DNA from 2 places in the Rouxiella chamberiensis genome. Region 1 is predicted to be linked to the other one. Evidence: predicted binding sites of a transcription regulator. Region 1 holds the regulator's gene; the other holds the start of a gene.

The links. The regulator PurR, encoded in region 1, represses purine synthesis genes. The targets are predictions, from matches to a motif close to CANGCAAACGTTTGCNTG.
Region 2: carA (glutamine-hydrolyzing carbamoyl-phosphate synthase small subunit) is a predicted target of PurR. The motif match lies at 2,778-2,795, and genes of this name have one in related genera.

What each region holds. Positions count from the first base shown of each region.
Region 1 covers NZ_CP114058.1:2,093,991-2,099,499, reverse strand. The annotation lists gene punR (DNA-binding transcriptional activator PunR) at 1-710, shown strand, start outside; gene purR (HTH-type transcriptional repressor PurR) at 777-1,802, opposite strand; partial or broken gene O1V66_RS21765 (C40 family peptidase) at 2,191-3,061, opposite strand; gene O1V66_RS09640 (Grx4 family monothiol glutaredoxin) at 3,528-3,875, shown strand; gene rnt (ribonuclease T) at 3,949-4,626, opposite strand; gene gloA (lactoylglutathione lyase) at 4,750-5,157, opposite strand; gene nemA (alkene reductase) at 5,282-5,509, opposite strand, start outside.
Region 2 covers NZ_CP114058.1:3,151,407-3,156,915, reverse strand. The annotation lists gene O1V66_RS14600 (porin) at 1-1,121, opposite strand, end outside; gene dapB (4-hydroxy-tetrahydrodipicolinate reductase) at 1,719-2,540, shown strand; gene carA (glutamine-hydrolyzing carbamoyl-phosphate synthase small subunit) at 3,040-4,188, shown strand; gene carB (carbamoyl-phosphate synthase large subunit) at 4,205-5,509, shown strand, end outside.

The DNA.
Region 1 (5,509 bases):
TTGTCGATGAAGCGCGGGTGCTTATCAAAAAAATGATATCAACGCGCCGCCATTGTCAGCAGGTAGCAAACGGCTGGAGCGGACAGCTGCGGGTTGCCATCGACCGCATCGTCAAACCTGCGCGCGTGCGCCAGCTGGTGGTGGATTTCTATCGCGCCTTTCCCGATACCGAGTTGCTCATTCAGGGCGAGGTGTTCAACGGCGTCTGGGACGCGCTGGCAGACGGTCGTGCCGACGTGGCGATTGGCGCGACCAGTGCCGTGCCGGTTGGCGGCCGCTTCAGCTTTCGCGATATGGGCACCTTGCCCTGGCACTGCGTGGTGAGCGTCTCGCATCCGCTGGCGCAACATCAAGGTCCGCTCAACGATGACGCGCTTCGTCCGTTTCCCGCATTGTGTATCGAAGACACGTCAAGAAATCTGCCGAAACGCGATACCTGGACACTCGACAACCAGCGACGCCTGGTGGTGCCGGACTGGACCTGCGCGCTGGATTGTCTCTGCGAAGGGCTGTGCGTGGGTATGCTGCCGGTGCACATGGTGGAAAGCTGGATTGCGCAACACAAGCTCTGCGTGCTGGATTTAGCCACCCGTTTTCCGCAAAGCCCGTGCTGCCTGACCTGGGATCAGCGCAATCACTCCCCGGCGCTGGACTGGCTGCTGGATTATCTGGGCGATAGCGAAACGTTGAACAGAGAATGGCTGCGTTAGGGCGGAGCATCAATAAAAACGCCTGCAAAAGCAGGCGCTTGAAAGAGCAAGATGAAAAGCTTGCGGTTAACGACGATAGTCGATGAACGGACCGTCGGCGACAGAACGACGTTCGACCAGTTTCGGTTTCACTTCAATCGTCTGCTGAATCTCGCGCTTGCTGATGATGCGGTCAAGCAGCATGGTGAATGCCATTTCACCCAACCGCTCTTTCGGCTGATGCACGGTAGTCAGCGCAGGCGAGAAGTAGCGGGCGTTGCGCACGTTGTCATAGCCAATTACCGAGATGTCCTGCGGGACGCGCAGACCCATTTCGTCGGCGGCGCAAATCGCGCCCATCGCCATGACATCGCCACCACAGAAAATCGCCGTAGGTCGTTGTTTCTGGTTGAGGATTTTCTGCATCGCCTGATAACCCGACTCCGGCTCGAAATCGCCCTGAACCACCCATTCGTCGCGCACGGCGATATTGGCTTCGTTCATGGCTTTCAAGAAGCCGCGATAACGGCCGCCGCCGGTGTTGCGGTTTAACTGACCCGGAATGGCGCCGATGTCGCGATGCCCGCGCTCGATCAGGTAACGTCCCGCCAGATATCCGCCTTCAAAGGCGTTATCGATGATGGAGTCGGTAAAATCATTCTGCGCTTCGCCCCAGTCCATCACGACCATAGGGATGGAACGGTACTCTTCCAGCATCGCCAGCAATTCGGCAGGATATTCGGCGCACATGACCAGCAGACCGTCGACGCGCTTTTGCGCCAGCATCGCCAGATAGGCTTTCTGCTTTTCGAAATCATTATGCGAGTTGCAGAGAATGAGCGTATAGCCTTTGGCGAAGCAGCTGTTTTCAACGGCTTCGATCACTTCGGCAAAGTAGGGCGCTTCGCTGGAGGTGGCAAGCAGTCCGATAGTCTTGGTGTTGTTGACCTTGAGGCTACGCGCCACGGCGCTCGGCGAATAGTGCAGCTCTTTGATGGCGGCACGCACGGCGGCTTTGGTTTCTTCGGCGACGAAACGGGTTTTATTGATGACGTGCGACACGGTTGTAGTCGAAACACCAGCGCGCTTGGCGACATCTTTGATCGTGGCCATGTAAAAATCACTCCTGAACTAACCCTTTTCAGCACGTTAGTTTTTTGTTAATCGTTTGCCTGCGTGCATTCAACTGCTTAAATCATTTTAGGCAGTCAAATCGTTGGGGGTTTCAGGATGGCCTGAAAGAAGCGTCGGACAGCAAAGACCGGGCACACAGCGTGGTAACCGCTAATTTTCTCTTATATCTTAATAAAGGGAAAGCCAAATTTGCGTTTTCGCGCTCTTGGTGAGTGTGAAACGCCTTGGCAGGGTCAAAAAAGGCAATAAAAAGGGCGATTTCCTATTAAAGAAATCGCCCTCTACTATTTTACCCTACGTGCCCGGCACGCTAAGGTTAAACCATTCGTTAAATGCTATTCACAGGTTTCAAGCGAGAAATCATTATTTAACGAATCGTTTTGGGGGTCATGACCCGGCGCGCGCCTACATAGTGGTTTTGCCAGTAGTTGTCGCCCAGATAACTGATTTTTATGTCTTCGCCGGTACGCGGTGACTGAATGAACTTGCCGTTACCTACGTAGACGCCAACATGGTCTGCCGCGCCGCGATTGGAGATGCGGAAGAACACCAGATCGCCCGACTCGAGTTCACCGCGAGCAATTGGCGCGGCATCGCGCAGGTGATACATCTCGTTGGCGGTACGCGGCATGCGAATACGCATTAAATCTTTATACGCGTAATACACCAGACCACTGCAATCGAAACCGGTATTGGGCGAGGTGCCGCCCCAGCGATAAGGTTTGCCAACCTGGTGCATCAACTTGTTCATCGCGGTCTCTTTGGCATGCAGATACTTTTTCTTGTGTGCGGCACTCAATGTTAGTGGGGCGCAGGTATCGGCTTTTGCCTTGTGCTTTCGGTGGCGGCCGTAAGCTTTTTCACGTCTGTCGCGCAGAGCACATTGGTGGTCGAGGCAACAGAACGGGTAATCGAGGTAATCTCTTTCTTCGGCTTTTCGGCTTTGGTTCTGACAAGCTTGGTGCTGGCAGGATGTTTACGAATGATTTTGCTTTTCGCCTGCACCCGGGTTTTGCTTTTGCCATGCTCTTTTGCTTTTGTCTGCTCCTTTACCGGAACAATCTTGGACTTTTTACTGCTTTTGGCGACGACCTTTCGCTTTCGTCGTTCATCAGGTTTTGCCTGATTAATATGTTTTTCCGCCTGCTGCACGGAAACGCGACTGCTTGGCGAAGCATGCGCCAAATTCAAAAAAGCTGGGTAAACAGCAGCACAAAAAGCGTAAACATTAAACGCATGGCGTCGCTACCAATATTAGGCCGAAGTTAAACATCAAAAGATGTCCCAGTATTCCCCAAAAGCGGGTGACAAAACAGCACGAATTGCTTCGATTCTAATTCATATTGTGAGAAAAAGTTAACAACTTTTTTTAGGGCAAAATATGAACTATGATGCTGCAAAAATAACCGAGATTCAGAGGGTTAAATCGACATTCCCTAAAAGATCCCCTCTGGATCCTTTGGGTTAAAGTCACAGAATAAAAATGTTATTCTATATGAATCTTTATTTTTGCACTGTTTTGGCAATCAGGGATACTATCACCGACATTACCGTGATGCATTAACTTACGCGCTAAAGACCCTACAAAAAATGGCGTTTTTATCCGTGGCCTGCCATCGTTACAATGGCAGACAGTTGATCTGGTTTTTCCCTGAATTGAGTAATGACCGTGACAGCCAAATAATGGCTTGAGGAAGCAAGAAAATGACCACTACCATTGAAAAAATTCAACAGCAGATTTCCGAGAACCCGATCCTGCTCTACATGAAAGGCTCTCCGAAACTGCCAAGCTGCGGTTTCTCTGCTCAGGCCGTTCAGGCGCTGTCGGCCTGCGGTGAGCGTTTCGCCTACGTCGATATCCTGCAAAACCCGGATATCCGCGCAGAAATGCCTAAATTCGCCAACTGGCCAACCTTCCCGCAGCTGTGGGTTGACGGCGAACTGGTCGGCGGCTGTGACATCGTCATTGAAATGTATCAGCGCGGCGAACTGCAGCAGTTGATCAAAGAAACGGCAGAGAAGCATAAATCTCAGGAAGAACAGCCGGAATAAGCGGTTTTCTTCCATAAAAAAGAGCGGCCCTTGAAAGCCGCTCTTTTTTTATGTCTCGATTTCGCGAAAAGCGTTACTTTTCGTGCAGGTTGTCGGCGTCTTCGCGCTCTTCCACGGGAAGAGGCAATGGCCAGCCGCCCAGACGTTTCCAGCGGTTGACCAGCTCGCAGAACAGGTGCGCCGTCTGCTCGGTGTCATACAGCGCCGAGTGTGCCTGTGAACTGTCAAATGTCATACCCGCCGCTATGCAGGCTTTTGCCAGCACGGTCTGCCCCAGCACCAGGCCACTCAACGCGGCGGTGTCAAAGGTTGCAAACGGATGGAAAGGGTTGCGCTTGAGGCCCGCGCGTTCGGCAGCGGCCATCAGGAAGCTGTGGTCGAAGTTGGCATTGTGCGCCACGATAATCGCGCGGTTGCAGTCCTGCTCCTTCATGCCCTTGCGAATGGCCTTGAAAATCGCATGCAGCGCATCGTATTCGCTCACGGCACCGCGCAGCGGATTGGTCGGATCGATGCCATTGAAGGCCAGCGCTTCAGGATGCAGTATCGACCCTTCGAACGGCTCGACGTGGAAATGCAGCGTTTCATCGTTTTGCAGCCAGCCATCTTCGTCCATTTTCAACGTGACGGCGGCTATCTCGAGCAGGGCATCAGTCTGGGCATTAAACCCGGCGGTTTCTACATCTATTACCACAGGATAAAACCCGCGGAAACGACCTTTCAGGGCGTTAACGTCACTTTTGTCAGCCATTGGTATCTTTTCATTAAACGAATTCAGCGCGCATTATGGCAAAATTTCAGGCCAGATGCAGGAAGGAGTGCAAAATGAAGAAAGGGCGCAGGATATGCGCCCTTAAGTCATGCGGTCAGGCGCTTAGTTGCCCAGACCGTGACCGACGTGTTCGGACTGAATCAGTTCGATTTTGTAGCCATCCGGATCTTCGACGAAAGCGATAATGGTTGAACCACCTTTTACCGGACCCGCTTCACGTACGACGCTGCCGCCTGCCTTGCGAATGTCTTCGCAGGTTTGCGCGACGTCATCCACGCCCAGCGCCAGGTGACCAAACGCGGTGCCGTGGTCATAGCTGTCAACGCCGTAGTTGTAAGTCAGCTCGATAACTGCACCTTTGCTCTCGTCTTCGTAACCCACGAAGGTCAGATCATATTTGTATTCTTTGTTCTGGCTGGTGCGAAGTACACGCATGCCCAGCACTTCGGTGTAAAATTTGACGGCACGCTGCATGTCGCCAACGCGGATCATGGTATGAAGTAAACGCATAATTTCCTCTGATTCCAGTTTAATTCTATTAATACTAGACTAGCGCAATGAGGCTGCTTTGTCTGTAACAGCACGCCCGACTGCGCAGTCTATAAGCACCTGGCTTACGAATAACGACCTGAATTTACAGGGTCGGATAGTCCGTATAGCCTTCCGCGCCGCCGCCGTAGAAGGTTTCCGGCTGCGGTTCGTTCAATGGCGCATGGCTTTTCAAACGCTCGACCAGATCCGGGTTGGCAATATAGCTGCGGCCAAAGGCGACGGCGTCGATATAGCCTTTATCGAGAAGTTCCTGTGCCTTCTCGGCGCTGTAGGCACCTGCCGCGACGATAACCCCCTTGTAGTGTTCGCG
Region 2 (5,509 bases), 1.1 Mb from region 1:
AGGTTATCGGACGAATGAATAAACATATGTTCGTAGTTGATGCTGAAGTTATAGGCCAGCTTGAACTGGATACCCAGGCCATTGTCGGTACGCGAGTAGTCACGGCCCGTGGTGTATTTCAGGTAATCGCCCATGACGTAAGGCTTGACGCTCTTGACGGCAAAGGTGTCCACCGGAATGCTGTAACTTGCAAAGTACTCTATCCCGTAGGCATCGCCTGCAAAATAGTTCTGCTCGTTGGTGACCTTGTTGCTCAGGAAATTATGATACCAGCCGCCGCCAGCCGAGAAGTTCCACGGACCCGGCGCCCACGTCAGCGCGGTACCCAGAATATGCTGGTCATAGTCTCTGGAATCGCCTTTGGCGCGGTTCTTCACTTCGGCGCTGGTGTAGTTGTACGCCGTACCCCAGCTTAAATCCTGGGTGATGTGCCAGTTGGCTCCCACGGAACCGCCGCCTTTACGCTTGTAGGCGAGGTTGTTGCCCGTGCTGCCCACGTAATAGTCGTCGTCGGAGAACAGGTAGGCAGCGTACAGGTCGACCGGACCCGCCGCATACTTGTATTTCAGCATCTTGCGCGAACGGTAGGACCCATCGTAGTCGCCGTTGATCCCGTTGCCGGGTGCCTGCGCGACCATATCATTGTTCCAGTTATCGGTCTTGATGCCGACCACATCATAGTAAATGCTGTTCTGCTGACCAAAGGTCAACATGCCGTAGGTGTTGCTCTTGAAGCCGGTATACAGCTGACGACGGGTGGTGTTGTTTGCGCCGTTGGCGTGATGATGATCCCAGTCCAGCACCTGCGGAATGTTCACGCCCAGCTCGTAATACCCGACCCAGTGAATGTCATCAAACAGGAAGTAGTCGGCGGTAAAACGAAAACGGGTTCCGGCATCGTAGCCGTTGTTCTTGTAGGAGCCTCTATCCGAATCGCCCATGGTGTTGGACACCTGCGGACGAATACTGCCGCCTATCTTGAAATCCAGACGGCTTAGAGGATAGTTGGGCTGGGGATCCTGTTTCAGCAGGGTAATTTCTGCCTGTGCTGCAAAAGACGCGCTACCCAAAACCAGAGCCGCAACGACCGTTTGTGAAACCCTGTGCATTTTAAAATTCATAACTACTCCAGACACCAATACAATGTTGGCGTCTCTATATTCCCTGATTCAAAAGGGTGATTGACGGGCATTTATTACCGTTGGCACGCTGTCTCTTTTGAATGTCGACTTTTGTGCCTAACCGTTTGTTTATAAATGATTAATTAAATAGCCAATTCAATAACTTATCGCAATTATATTAAAGTATCGATATATATGCTTTTGCAATAGTTCATCGACTTAAAATTAGCTGGCTATTTATTAACATAACCTTTTGGCAAAATCCAATAACCAAAACGGAATAATTTATATCAATACTCATCACTGGATGCGTTTGGACACAAAGGGAAGCAATTCGGCGGGGGAGAATAACGAGTCAAATGAATGCATGATTATTCATAAACTGCATATTGACCATTTATTGAGCGGTTACAACGATTTGTCTTGTCGATGCAGGGTAAAATCCGACATTATCGCGTTCAGGGTAATAGATTTTACTGATACAGGCACGCCTCTATCATAATTTTCTAATTATGAGGCAATTTCACTGGCCCCAATAGGGCAGGGTCGTTAACCTGCTTCTGTTTCTGGCAGCATACATTAATAAAGAGAGAAATTATGAGCAAAGCTGATATCCGCATGGCGATTGCCGGTTCCGGTGGGCGCATGGGTCGCCAGCTGATTCAGGCCGTACAGCAGGCCGAAGGCGTGGTTTTGGGCGCGGCATTGGAGCGCAAAGGGTCTTCACTGGTCGGCACCGATGCCGGTGAATTGGCTGGCGTCGGCGTCCTGAACGTCAAGGTCAGTGACGATCTGCACGCCGTCGCCAATGATTTCGATATTCTCGTCGATTTCACTCGTCCCGAAGGCACGCTGGAACACCTGGATTTCTGCCTCAAGCACGCCAAGGGGATTGTTATCGGCACGACGGGCTTTGATGATGCAGGCAAGGCCGCGATTCAGCAGGCCGCCAACGAAATTCCTGTGGTCTTCTCCGCCAACTTCAGTGTCGGCGTAAACGTCGTGCTCAAGTTGCTGGAAAAAGCCGCCAAGGTCATGGGCGACTACACCGATATCGAAATTGTCGAAGCGCACCATCGCCACAAGGTCGATGCGCCATCCGGCACCGCGCTGGCCATGGGTGAAGCTATCGCCGGGGCGCTGGGTCGTGACCTCAAAGATTGTGCCGTTTACGCGCGCGAGGGTTACACCGGCGAACGCGACCCGATGAGCATCGGTTTTGCGACTATCCGTGCTGGCGATATCGTGGGTGAACACACTGCCATGTTTGCCGATATCGGCGAGCGTGTCGAGATAACCCACAAGGCCTCAAGCCGCATGACCTTCGCAAATGGTGCCGTTCGTGCCGGAAAATGGGTATCTTCCAAGAATAATGGTCTTTTCGACATGCGCGATGTGCTCGGTCTAGAAGATTTATAAGTTTACCTTACAACTGTGATGTGGTTGTTTTGATCATAATGTTTTGATAAAAGGGCATAAATTTTAATGCCCTTTTCTTTTGCCTATAAAATTAGGGTTATCTTTTACTTTTGTATTGTAATGCCTATTTGTCATTGTTTTCTGCCTTTGGATTACCGTATTGGTTAAAATGTCACCGCCCAATATCTATTGGTTCAAGCAAAGTTAATGAAAAAATGAATTTTCCAGACAATCCCCTTCGCAAACGTTTACTATGCCCACTTATCCTGTCCTTTTATCGCTATTCGTGACTCATTTCGCTGAGTGCAGCAAAAAACAGTAAAATAATGGTGCTTTTGGTAGACAAAATCGGCGCTCATCATTAGAATGCGCGCAATTTGCCAAAAATTAGCTTTGGGCCGAAAAAAATAACCGCTCCGAGTGCGATTTTTGCATTGATCAGGTCACCGGATCTGAATTAATATGCAAATATAATGATTGATTATTCTTGGAGGATGCTTTGATAAAGTCAGCGCTATTGGTTCTGGAAGACGGAACCCAATTCCACGGTCGTGCCATCGGGGCAGAAGGAACGGCAGTGGGGGAAGTGGTCTTCAATACGTCGATGACCGGTTATCAAGAAATCCTCACTGATCCCTCCTATTCCCGCCAGATAGTCACCCTTACTTATCCTCATATCGGCAATGTCGGCACCAACGCCGCTGATGAAGAATCCTCTGCAGTACACGCCCAAGGCCTGGTTATCCGCGATCTCCCTCTTATTGCCAGCAACTACCGTAATGAAGAGACCCTGTCGGATTACCTGAAACGCCTGAACATCGTCGGCATTGCAGACATCGATACCCGTAAACTGACTCGCCTGCTGAACGAAAAGGGCGCGCAGAACGGCTGCATCATCGCCGGTGATTCGGTAGATGCCGCACTGGCGCTGGAGAAAGCCAAAGCGTTCCCTGGCCTGAAAGGCATGGACCTGGCGAAAGAAGTGTCTACCCAGGAATCCTATAGCTGGCAGCAGGGCAGCTGGACGCTGGAAGGCGACCTGCCGGAAGCCAAAGAGGCCGAAGCGCTGCCCTATCACGTAGTCGCCTACGATTACGGCGTGAAACGCAACATCCTGCGCATGCTGGTTGACCGTGGCTGCCGCCTGACCGTGGTTCCGGCGCAAACGCCTGCCGAAGACGTGCTGAAACTGAATCCGGACGGTATCTTCCTGTCCAACGGACCGGGCGACCCGGAGCCTTGCGATTACGCCATCGAGGCTATCCAGACTTTCCTGACTACCGAGATCCCGATTTTCGGTATCTGTCTGGGCCACCAGCTGCTGGCGCTGGCCTGCGGTGCCAAGACCTCCAAGATGAAGTTTGGTCACCACGGCGGCAACCATCCGGTGAAGAACATGGACACCAACACCGTGATGATTACCGCGCAGAACCACGGTTTTGCCGTAGACGAAGCGACGCTGCCTGCGACATTGCGTACGACGCACAAATCACTGTTCGACGGTACCCTGCAAGGTTTGCATCACACCACCAAGCCGGCGTTCTGCTTCCAGGGTCATCCTGAAGCCAGTCCAGGCCCGCACGATGCAGCCCCTCTGTTCGATCACTTCATTGAACTGATCGACGTCTACCGTAACAGCGCGAAATAATTAACAGGAGCAGATAATGCCAAAACGTACAGACATAAAAAGCATTCTGATTCTGGGCGCAGGTCCGATCGTTATCGGACAGGCCTGTGAGTTTGACTATTCGGGTGCCCAGGCGTGTAAAGCGCTGCGCGAAGAAGGCTATCGCGTCATTCTGGTGAACTCCAACCCTGCGACTATCATGACCGACCCGGAAATGGCCGATGCGACCTACATCGAACCCATTCACTGGGAAGTGGTGCGCAAGATCATCGAAAAAGAGCGTCCGGATGCGGTTCTGCCTACCATGGGCGGCCAGACTGCACTGAACTGTGCGCTTGAGCTCGAGCGTCAGGGCGTGCTTGCCGAATTCGGTGTGACCATGATAGGCGCGACCGCCGATGCCATCGACAAGGCCGAAGACCGTCGTCGTTTCGACATCGCGATGAAGAAAATCGGCCTGGGTACTGCGCGTTCCGGCATTGCCCACAACATGGAAGAAGCGCTGGCGATTGCGGCCGACGTCGGCTTCCCGTGCATCATTCGTCCTTCCTTTACCATGGGCGGAACCGGTGGCGGCATCGCGTACAACCACGAAGAGTTCGAAGAGATCTGTACCCGCGGTCTGGATCTTTCCCCAACCAAAGAGCTGCTGATTGACGAGTCGCTGATTGGCTGGAAAGAGTACGAGATGGAAGTGGTGCGCGACAAGAACGACAACTGCATCATCGTGTGTTCTATCGAAAACTTCGATGCAATGGGGATTCACACCGGTGACTCCATTACTGTCGCACCGGCGCAGACACTGACCGACAAAGAATATCAAATCATGCGTAACGCCTCGCTGGCGGTACTGCGTGAAATCGGCGTGGAGACGGGCGGTTCCAACGTTCAGTTCTCCGTGAACCCGAAAGACGGCCGTCTGATAGTCATCGAGATGAACCCGCGTGTTTCCCGTTCTTCTGCTCTGGCCTCGAAGGCGACCGGTTTCCCGATTGCCAAGGTGGCAGCCAAGCTGGCCGTAGGTTACACCCTCGACGAACTGATGAACGACATCACCGGCGGCAAGACACCGGCTTCGTTCGAACCGTCCATCGACTACGTGGTGACCAAGATCCCTCGTTTCAACTTCGAGAAATTTGCCGGTGCCAACGACCGTCTGACTACGCAGATGAAATCCGTCGGTGAAGTCATGGCGATTGGCCGTACCTTCCAGGAATCCATGCAGAAAGCCCTGCGCGGTCTGGAAGTGGGCGCAAGCGGCTTCGACCCGGTTGTCAGCCTGGAAGACCCTGAAGCGCTGACCAAAATTCGTCGTGAACTGAAAGACGCAGGCTCCGACCGT